One region of the Billgrantia sp. NRB1 genome, then DNA from elsewhere that is predicted to be linked to it. Evidence: predicted binding sites of a transcription regulator. Region 1 holds the regulator's gene; each other region holds the start of a gene.

Region 1 (3,274 bases):
CCGATTGCGTGGGTGTCAGGTGGCTGCCTGTCGTCGGATCGCCTCGATCAGGCGCTCATGCAGCTCCCGCTGACTGGCGCTCTTGCGCAGGGCCGTGCGGGTCTCGACGTCGTTCATGATGCCGGCCACCTGGCCCAGCAGCGCCAGATGGGTATCGTCGGCCTCCTCCGGGACCAGCAGCACGAAGACCAGATCGACTGGCTCGCCGTCGATGGCGTCGAATTCGATGGGGTCGGCAAGCCTGAGAAAGGCGGCCACCGGAGCGTGGCAGTGGGGGCTTCTCGCATGGGGGATGGCCACGCCGTTGCCGATGCCCGTGCTGCCCAGGCGCTCCCGGCCGATCAGCCGGTCGAAGACCTCCTGGCTATCCAGGCTCGGGGTGTTCTGGGCAATGAAGGTGCTGAAAAACTCCAGCACCCGCTTCTTGCTGCCGCCGGGAACCCCGAACAGGGTGCGTTCGGGGGGCAGGATGGTTTCCAGTGTCATGGGGAATCAGCGAGCGCCGGCGCCCTGGGCGCGGGCCTGTGCTTTTTCCTTGTGCTTGACCAGCTGGCGGTCGAGCTTGTCGGTCAACGCATCGATGGCGGCATACATGTCGGCGTCCATGGCTTCGGCATGAAGGTCGGCACCGGCGGCATGCAGGGTGCAGGCGGCCTGCTGGCGCTCTTTCTCCACGGAGAGCGTCACCTGCACATTGGTGATGTTGTCATAATGGCGCTGCACGCGAGTGAGTTTCTCGTCAACATAGTCGCGCAGGGCATCGGTCAGCTCTACATGGTGGCCGGTGATATTGACTTGCATGGCAGGCTCCTTCGTCTTTCGTGTGGTGATTCGATTGTAACCCTTTTTCCTGCCTTGCAAACCCCCTGTTTCAGCGCCTCGCCACGGGGGTCGGGCGCGGCGGCGAACGGCGTCATTTGAAGCGCTTGCGCTCGCTCGAGGAGGGAATGCCCAGGGCCTCGCGATACTTCGCTACCGTGCGTCTGGCCACGCGGATGCCGTCCTCGGCCAGCAGGTCCACCAGGCGGCTGTCCGACAGGGGCTTGCGAGGCGCTTCTCCCTGCACCAGCTTGCGGATGCGGGCGCGAATCGCCGTGCTGGAGTGGGCGTCACCCTCGCCCTCGCCGCCGACCTGGCTGGAGAAGAAAAACTTCAGCTCGAACACGCCCCGGGGGGTGTGGATGTACTTCTGGGTGGTGACCCGGGAAATGGTCGACTCGTGCATCTCCACGGCCTGGGCGATATCGGCCAGCACCAGCGGCTTCATGGCCTCCTCGCCCTGCTCGAGGAAGTCGATCTGGCGGGCCATGATCTCGCGACCGACGCGCAGCAGGGTATCGTTACGGCTGACCAGGCTCTTCATCAGCCAGCGAGCTTCCTGCAGGTGATCCTTGAGAAACTGGTTGTCCTGGCTTTTGTCGGCGCGACGCACCAGGGCCATATAGTCGGGCTGGATGCGCAGCCGCGGGAGCGCTTCGGCGTTGAGCTCGATGCGCCAGCCGCGGTGGTCGTGCAGGGCCACCAGATCGGGGATGACGTAGTCGCTGCCCACCTCGCCGTAGGCGCTGCCGGGGCGGGGGTCGAGGGTGCGGATCAGGCGGATGACCGCGTCCAGCTCGGCATCCTCAAGGCCCAGGCGACGCTTGAGGAGCCGGCGGTCATCGGCGGCCAGGGCCTCCAGGAACTGACGGACCAGGCGCCGCGCCTGGGGCAGCAGGGGCGTGTCGTCCGGCAGCGCCCCTAGCTGCAGCATCAGGCATTCACGCAGGTCGCGGGAGAAGACGCCGGTCGGCTCGAACTGCTGCAGGCGCAGCAGCACCTGCTCGACCTCGCGGGTCGGCAGGCCCTCGAGTCCCTGCTGGCGAAGGCCGTCGCGGATCTCTTCCAGCGGTTGGGCCAGGTAGCCGGCGCCGTCCACAGCGTCGATCAGGCTCTCGGCAATCAGTCGCTGACGCGGCTCCAGGTCGGTCATGGCCAGCTGCCAGACCAGGTGGCCATTGAGGCTCTGGCCCTCGGCCTGGCGCTCGAAGTCGGGGCCCTCGCCCCCGGCGGGCGCGCCCAGGTCCTGGTAGGTGTCCGACCAGTCGCTGTCGGTGCTGAGCTCGCTGGGAATCTCGCTGGCCCAGTCGTCCTCGGGGGTCTCGCTGACCTGCTGTTCGCCGAAGCCGTCGTCGAGCTCCAGCATGGGGTTGGACTCGAGCGCCTGCTGGATCTCCTGGCGCAGGTCCAGGGTGGAGAGCTGCAGCAGGGCGATGGCCTGCTGCAGCTGAGGGGTCATGGTCAGCTGAGTGCCGACGCGCAGTTGCAGAGAAGCTTTCATGGCCATGAGAGACGTTGCTCATTTGCCGAAAAGCCCCACCCTAGACCGCGGCCGGGTGACATGCAAGAGACTCTTCGATAAATTTCTTGCAATAAGTATACCAGGCGCAATCTGTGTGCCGAGGTGGCGCAATAACATTCATATCAGCATGTTGCGATCAATATAGGATTAGAGGCGAAAGTCCTCGCCCAGATATACCTCGCGCACCCGCCGGTTGGTGAGGATGGCTTCGGCGTCGCCTTCGGCGATGATCTGACCGTCGCCGACGATGTAGGCGGTGTCGCAGATATCCAGCGTTTCGCGCACGTTGTGGTCGGTGATCAGCACGCCGATGTCCCGCGCCTTGAGCTGGCGAATGATGCCCTTGATCTCGCCCACGGAGATGGGGTCGACGCCGGCGAAAGGCTCGTCGAGCAGGATGAAGGCGGGCTCGGTGGCGAGCGCCCGGGCAATCTCCACTCGCCGGCGCTCGCCGCCGGAAAGGCTCATACCGAGGTTGTCGCGAATGTGGGTGACATGGAAGTCTTCGAGCAGGCCCTCGAGGCGCGCCTGGCGGCCGCTGCGGTCCAGATCCTTGCGGGTCTCGAGAATGGCCATGATGTTGTCGGCCACCGATAGCTTGCGAAAGATCGAGGCCTCCTGCGGCAGGTAGCCGATCCCGGCCCTGGCGCGCTCGTGCATGGCGGCGCCGGAGAGATCGCGATCGTCGATATGCACCGTGCCGGCATCGGCGCGTACCAGGCCCACGATCATATAGAAGGAGGTGGTCTTGCCGGCGCCGTTGGGGCCGAGCAGGCCGACGATGCTGCCCTGCTCGATGGTCAGGCTGATATCGTGAACCACGCGGCGGCGCTTATAGCTCTTGGCCAGATGGCTGGCCTGCAGAGTCTTCATGGAGGATGCCTTACTGCTCGGGCTGCAGGGTCATGCGGATGCGCTGGCGGCCTTCAATCC
Region 2 (3,274 bases), 1.6 Mb from region 1:
GGAGAGGAGTGGCGTGGGCTGGGGCGCGCCGCGCGGCGGATGCCATGCACATCACTGGTGCATGGCGGCATCGAAATGCACGGGGGCGTAGCACTCGTGCAGGGTGCGAATGTCCAGTGAGCGGCCGCGGTCTTCCAGGTGACGGCTCAGCGCCTCGGCCACCCGCCCCATGGACTCGATATCGGGGCGCAGCACGCCGGCGCCGCACAGGCGCTGGTGGATCGGGACGCTGTCCAGGTGCAGGGTGTCGAGATGGCTCACCGAGCGGTCGAGATAGGGCGGCAGCGCCAGCCAGTCCCGGGCCTGGCGGCGATGGGCCAAGGCCGCGCCGAGCCACTGGCTTGCCGCCATCAGCGCCCGAATCAGCGCGGCCAGGGTGGCGGGGTAGCGTCTGGCCCAGGAGCGGGTCACGCCCAGCACCTTCTCCGGAGCGTCCGGCCAGAGCTGGGCGCCGGTGGCGATGATGCGCCCGGTCTGGCGATGCTGGGCCAGGCTGCCCCAGGGCTCGCCGACACAGAAACCGTCGATCTCGCCGGCCTCCAGGGCATCCGCCATGCGCGGCGGCGGCAGCACCGCCAGCTCCACGTCGCGGTCCGGGTCGAGCCCGCCGAGTGTGAGCCAGTCGCGCAACTGATAGTGCTGGCAGGAGAAGGGGTAGACCATGGCCAGGCGAGGTCGCCGCCGCTCGGGCTGTTCGCCCAGCCCTCGGGCCAGCGCCCTGGCGCTGGTCTCGGGGGCGTCATCGAGGGTGACGTTACAGGCATCGGCAAGCGCGCGGGAGAGCACCAGGGCATTGCCGTTGCGCGACAGGGTGATCGGCGCCAGGGTGTCGCAGGGCGCGCGCTCCAGGCCCAGGCTCATGGCCAAGGGCATGGGGGCGAGCATCTGGGCGCCGTCGAGTAGGCCGGCGGCGACCTTGTCGCGCAGGGTGGACCAGGCGTTCTCCCGGGATAGCGTCACCTCTAGCCCCTGCTCGGCAAAGAAGCCGTGCTCGCGGGCGATCACCGGCAGGGCGGCATCCAGCAGCGGGATAAAGCCCAGGGTCACGCGGTCGAGCTCAGGGGGCAGCGGCCTGGCCGTCGGGTGGCGGTGGGGAGGGGGAGTCGATGTCACACTCATGGGGAATCCCTATTCAGGCTCGGACGATGGGGGCGTCAGGCGTTCCAGCACATCGATGACGCTGTCGGCTACCTGGGCGATACGCTGGCCGCGGTCCATGGCCAGCTTGCGCAGCATGCGGTAGGCCTGCTCCTCGTCGCAGCCCTGGTGCTTCATCAGCAGCCCCTTGGCGCGCTCGATGCGCTTGCGCTCGGCGAGCTGGTTGCGGGTCTGGTCGAGCTCCTGGCGCAGGGACTGGAAGGCGTCGAAGCGGGCGATGGCCACTTCGATGATCGGCTTGACTCGGCCGGCCACCAGTCCGTCGACCACATAGGCGCTGACCCCCGACTTGAGGGCCGCCTGCATGGTGTCGGGGTCGTGCTGGTCGGCGAAGAACACCACCGGACGCGGGTTCTCGCGGTTGAGCAGGGCCATGCTGTCGAGGGTGTCGCGGTCGGGGGACTCCATATCGATGATCACCACGTCGGGCTCGTGACGCGCGACCATCTCGTTGAGGCTGGCCGGGCTCTGCAGCCGACAGATGACCTCATGGCCCTCGGCGATCAGGGCCTCCTCGACCATGGCGGCGCGTACGACCTCGTCGTCGACTAGCAGCACCTTTAAAGTAGTGGTCTGGGGGGGCATGGCAGTGTCGTCATTGGTGGGAAGTCACGTCTGCCCAGGGGTATGCAAGATGCATTCCAGCATCCCGAGAGCCGACGCGCCGCGGCAACGGCGCGGGTAAGGGCTACGCCGCGGCGCCGAGTCGGCACCGGTTTGGTGCAAGCAGTGCACTTGGCGGCAGCCGCTGGTGCGAATCGGCGGCGTCACGCTACGCCTCAGATACCCTGCGATCATACTCAGCTCACTGGTAGGGGAGGGGAAAGCGGCTTCTGGCACACGCTTTGCAAACGCTCTTTGCAGATGCCCTTTGCAAGTCCCCCTTCAGATGCGGCAACGACGCCCATCAACGTCTGTCTACCAAGGTAGCCGTTGATGGGCGTCTGCGTTTCCGACCGACCCCGACCAGGAGAACGGCATGCACCAGGCAAAAACTACCTGCCCTTATTGCGGCGTCGGCTGCGGCGTGGTGGCAGAGGTCGACGGCGAGCGAATCGCCGCCGTGGCCGGGGATAGCGATCATCCCGCCAACTACGGCCGACTGTGCGTCAAGGGCTCGGCCCTGCACGAGACGCTGGGCGATCACGGCCGGCTGACCCGGCCGCGCCTCGACGGCGTGGAGGTGGACTGGGACACGGCCCTTTCTGCCGTGGCCGACCGCCTGGCGGCGACCCGCCGCGAGCACGGCGACGGGGCGGTGGCGGCCTATCTCTCCGGCCAGCTGCTCACCGAGGACTACTACGTCGCCAACAAGCTGTTCAAGGGCTTTCTCGGCACGCCGCACCTGGATACCAACTCGCGGCTCTGCATGGCCTCGGCGGTGGCCGCCTACAAGCGCAGCTTCGGCGCCGATGCCGTGCCCTGCAGCTACGAGGACCTCGAGGAGGCCGAGCTGGTGGTGCTGGTGGGCTCCAACCTGGCCTGGAACCATCCGGTGCTCTATCAGCGCCTCAAGGTGGCCAAGACCCGCAATCCGCTGATGCGGGTGGTGGTGATCGACCCCCGGATCACCGACAGCTGCGAGATCGCCGATCTCTACCTGGGCATCAAGCCCGGCAGCGACGCCCGGCTGTTCAACGGCCTGCTGGCCTGGATGGCCGACAAGGGCCGGCTCGATCGGGTCTATCTGGAGCGCCACACCCAGGGCCTCGAGGAGGCGCTGGCCGCGGCCCGGGAAGACGACGTCTCGGTGGCCGCGGTGGCCGCCGACTGCGATCTGGACCCGGAGCGCCTGGAGACCTTCTACTACTGGTTCGCCAGCCAGCTGCACGTGGTGACCCTCTACTCCCAGGGGGTCAACCAGTCGAGCAGCGGCACCGACAAGGGCAACGCCATCATCAACTGCCACCTGGCCGGCGGCAAGCTCGGCCTGCCCGGCGCCGGGCCCTTCTCCATCACCGGCCAGCCCAACGCCATGGGCGGCCGCGAAGTGGGCGGGCTGGCCAACCAGCTGGCCGCCCACATGGACTACGACAGCCCCGGGGCCCTCGACCGGGTCACCCGCTTCTGGACCACCGCCACGCTCACCCCGACCCTGCCCGAAGGGCCCGGCCAC
Region 3 (3,274 bases), 2.0 Mb from region 1:
CAGCAGCCGCACCTGATGGTCTTCACGAAGCGCCGGCTCGATGGCCAGCTCCACCGCGACATCACCGGCGTAGCCGGTGGGCAGGGTCTCTTCGTGCTCCGGCGAGACGATGCGGAAGGTATCATAGGGCATGAAGGGCTGCCCCGGGGCCGGGTCACGACGCGGCGCCTCGCGGCCCTCCACCCGCTCCGGCTCCGCCGAGCGCACTTCCCCCCGCGAGGGCACCACCGTCAGGGGCGCCAGTTCCACCTGCTCGCCGCCGAGATCGGGCCGGTCGGTAAAGGTCACGTTACCCTGGGCATCGGTGGTGCGATAGATGGTAGTGGCCAGCGCCGATGTGGCCATCATCATCAGCCCCAGGGCCAGACACGCCAACGCCTTGCTCATACCGGAAGTCCTCTTCGTCGCTCTCCACGCCGCCCGCCGACGCCTCGCCGACTCTCTTGGCCGCCTTCGCCACGCCTGACCGGCACCTTCTCCTTGGAGAGTGTACGACAAAAAGGGGTTCCACCGTGGCGGAACCCCCATGCAGGTACGGTGCGGCCAGCCCTGGGGCGGCCGTCCGCTTCAGCAGCTGTAGTACAGGTCGAACTCGACCGGATGGGTGGTCATTCGCAGGCGCTCGACGTCTTCCATCTTCAGCTCGATATAGGCATCGATCATCTCGTCGGTGAACACGCCGCCCTCGGTGAGGAAGCCACGATCGGCGTCCAGGGAGGCCAGCGCCTGGTCGAGGCTCTCGGCCACGGTGGGCACGGCCTTGCCCTCTTCCGGCGGCAGGTCATAGAGGTTCTTGTCCATGGCGTCGCCGGGATGAATCTTGTTCTTGATGCCGTCGATACCGGCCATCAGCATTGCCGCGAAGCACAGGTAGGGGTTGGCGGTCGGGTCCGGGAAGCGGGCCTCGATGCGCTTGCCCTTGGGGCTCGCGGTGTAGGGGATACGAATGGAGGCAGACCGGTTGCGGGCGCTGTAGGCCAGCATCACCGGCGCCTCGAAGCCAGGCACCAGACGCTTGTAGGAGTTGGTGGAGGCGTTGGTGAAGGCGTTCAGGGCACGGGCGTGCTTGATGATGCCGCCGATGTAGTAGAGCGCCATCTCGGAGAGCCCGGCGTACTCGTCACCGGCGAACTGGTTGACGCCATCCTTCCAGAACGACTGGTGGACGTGCATGCCGGAGCCGTTGTCACCCACCAGCGGCTTGGGCATGAAGGTGGCGGTCTTGCCGTAGGCGTGAGCCACGTTGTGGACCACGTACTTCATCTCCTGCAGCTCGTCGGCCTTCTTCACCAGGGTGTTGAACTTGACGCCGATCTCGTTCTGGCCGGCGTTGGACACCTCGTGGTGGTGCACCTCGACGGTCTGGCCGATGGCCTCCAGGGTGTTGCACATGGCGCCACGGATATCGTGGAAGCTGTCCACCGGCGGCACCGGGAAGTAGCCGCCCTTGACCCGCGGACGGTGGCCCAGGTTACCGCCTTCGACCTGACGGTCGGTGGACCAGGCCCCCTCCTCGGAGGTGATCTTGTACATGGCACCTTCGATATCGGCCTTCCAGTGCACCTCGTCGAAGATGAAGAACTCCGGCTCCGGGCCGAAGAAGGCGGTGTCGCCCAGGCCGCTGGACTGCAGGTAGGCTTCGGCGCGCTTGGCGATGGAGCGCGGGTCACGCTCGTAGCCCTGCATGGTGGCCGGCTCGATGATGTCGCAGCGCAGCACCAGGGTGGCGTCTTCGGTGAACGGGTCGAGGAAACCGGTACCGTCTTCCGGACGCAGGATCATGTCCGACTCGTTGATCCCCTTCCAGCCGGAGATGGAGGAGCCGTCGAACATCTGGCCGTTCTCGAAGAACTCTTCATCGATGTCACGCGCGGGGATGGTGACGTGCTGTTCCTTGCCCTTGGTATCGGTGAAACGCAGGTCCACCCATTTCACATCATGCTCTTCAATCAGGGCGAGAGTCTTGGCTGACATGCTGTCCTCCGTTTGAGCCTAGGCTCGATTCGTTGGCGAGTGATCCACTGGCGCTGGTTCGTCCCAGCAAATGTTGTAGCACGCCGCAGGCCGGCTGCCCACGACCACCATGCACGAACATGGCGCTGCCCAATACAATGCAGACAGCGTGCCAACATCGCACCAAGAGTGACGGAAAAACAGACAAACACTTGAAAAACAATCGGTTTTTCTCTCTTCGCCCGTGCACCCGAAGAGCGCCTGGAAAAAATCGCTGCCGCCAACGCTCCCTCAAGCCTCGGCAAATGCACCAATAAAGTGCCCAAAACACAAAAGTGCACTAGCTTTGTGCAGACTCTTCAGGCGCTGCCACGCCGTAGAGCAAGTACATCTTGGGCGGCAGGTCAACGGCAGCGGTCAAGCAGCGTCGTTAATTTTTCGTTTAATCTAGGGTTTGTGAGGGTGTCGACCAGAGGATACCGTCCATCGCTACCGCGATACGTAGCAAATCAGCATTTCATCAAGCTGATATTCAATAAAAAGCGCTACTTCATCCGCGCCATTGGCCGCATCGGCCCGCCACCCACAACGACAACTTCCAACAACAGACTCACATGACTGATATGCCACGTAAGAATTTCTGGTCCGGGCTAGGTGTTGCCGCCGTGACGGTGGTGCTGCTGACCTGGATCATTCCCACCTACGGCGGCAGCGGCTTCGCGTTCGGCCTGCAGCCCCAGCGGCTGGCCACCCTCGGCGCCTGGCTGATCCTCGGCTGCTCCATCACCCTCTCGGTGGTAAGCGCCATCGCCCTGAAGCGCCGCGGCGAGCCCTTCGCCATCCTTCCCGATCTCGGCCACCTCTGGCACCAGGCGTGGCCGTTTGTGTATGTGCTCGGCTTCATCGCCTTGATCGACCGCTTCCCGTTGACCTGGGTGGCGCCGGCCCTGATCGGCGGCCTGCTGCTGCTGCTCGGCGAACGCCGCTGGTACGTGGTGGTGTTGACCGCCGCCGTCCCCACCGCCGGCCTCTATGGCCTCACGGCCCACCTGATGCGCATCGGAGTGGTATGACATGATCGGATTCGACGCCATCCTCGGCTCCTTCGCCGCCGTCTTCCACTACGAGTCCATCGCCATCATCCTCGGCGGGGTGCTGCTCGGCTATATCGTCGGCGTGATCCCGGGGCTCAACCGGGCGGTGGCCATCGCCATCGCCATCCCGCTGACCTTCTACATGTCGGCCTACGCCGCCATCGCCTTTCTGATCGGCCTCTCCAAGGGCACCGCCGCCGGCAGCGCGGTCTCGGCCATCTTGCTCA

The links. Region 1 encodes sigma-54, which starts transcription at its own class of promoters, with help from an activator protein. Its sites were predicted from a motif close to TGGCACNNNNNTTGCTNT; they were not measured.
Region 2: the regulator sigma-54 is predicted to act here: its motif matches at 1,993-2,010, upstream of ACZIYR_RS04735 (nitrate reductase).
Region 3: the regulator sigma-54 is predicted to act here: its motif matches at 2,111-2,128, upstream of glnA (glutamate--ammonia ligase).

The regions. Positions count from the first base shown of each region.
Region 1 covers NZ_CM167783.1:2,622,783-2,626,056, reverse strand. Annotated here, with positions in the region: gene ptsN (PTS IIA-like nitrogen regulatory protein PtsN) at 16-486, opposite strand; gene hpf (ribosome hibernation-promoting factor, HPF/YfiA family) at 493-801, opposite strand; gene ACZIYR_RS11950 (RNA polymerase factor sigma-54) at 914-2,326, opposite strand; gene lptB (LPS export ABC transporter ATP-binding protein) at 2,489-3,214, opposite strand; gene lptA (lipopolysaccharide transport periplasmic protein LptA) at 3,225-3,274, opposite strand, start outside.
Region 2 covers NZ_CM167783.1:1,038,622-1,041,895, forward strand. Annotated here, with positions in the region: gene ACZIYR_RS04725 (CmpA/NrtA family ABC transporter substrate-binding protein) at 52-1,119, opposite strand; gene ACZIYR_RS04730 (ANTAR domain-containing response regulator) at 1,129-1,743, opposite strand; gene ACZIYR_RS04735 (nitrate reductase) at 2,138-3,274, shown strand, end outside.
Region 3 covers NZ_CM167783.1:385,889-389,162, reverse strand. Annotated here, with positions in the region: gene ACZIYR_RS01710 (DUF4124 domain-containing protein) at 1-387, opposite strand, end outside; gene glnA (glutamate--ammonia ligase) at 568-1,974, opposite strand; gene ACZIYR_RS01700 (hypothetical protein) at 2,568-3,026, shown strand; gene ACZIYR_RS01695 (tripartite tricarboxylate transporter permease) at 3,028-3,274, shown strand, end outside.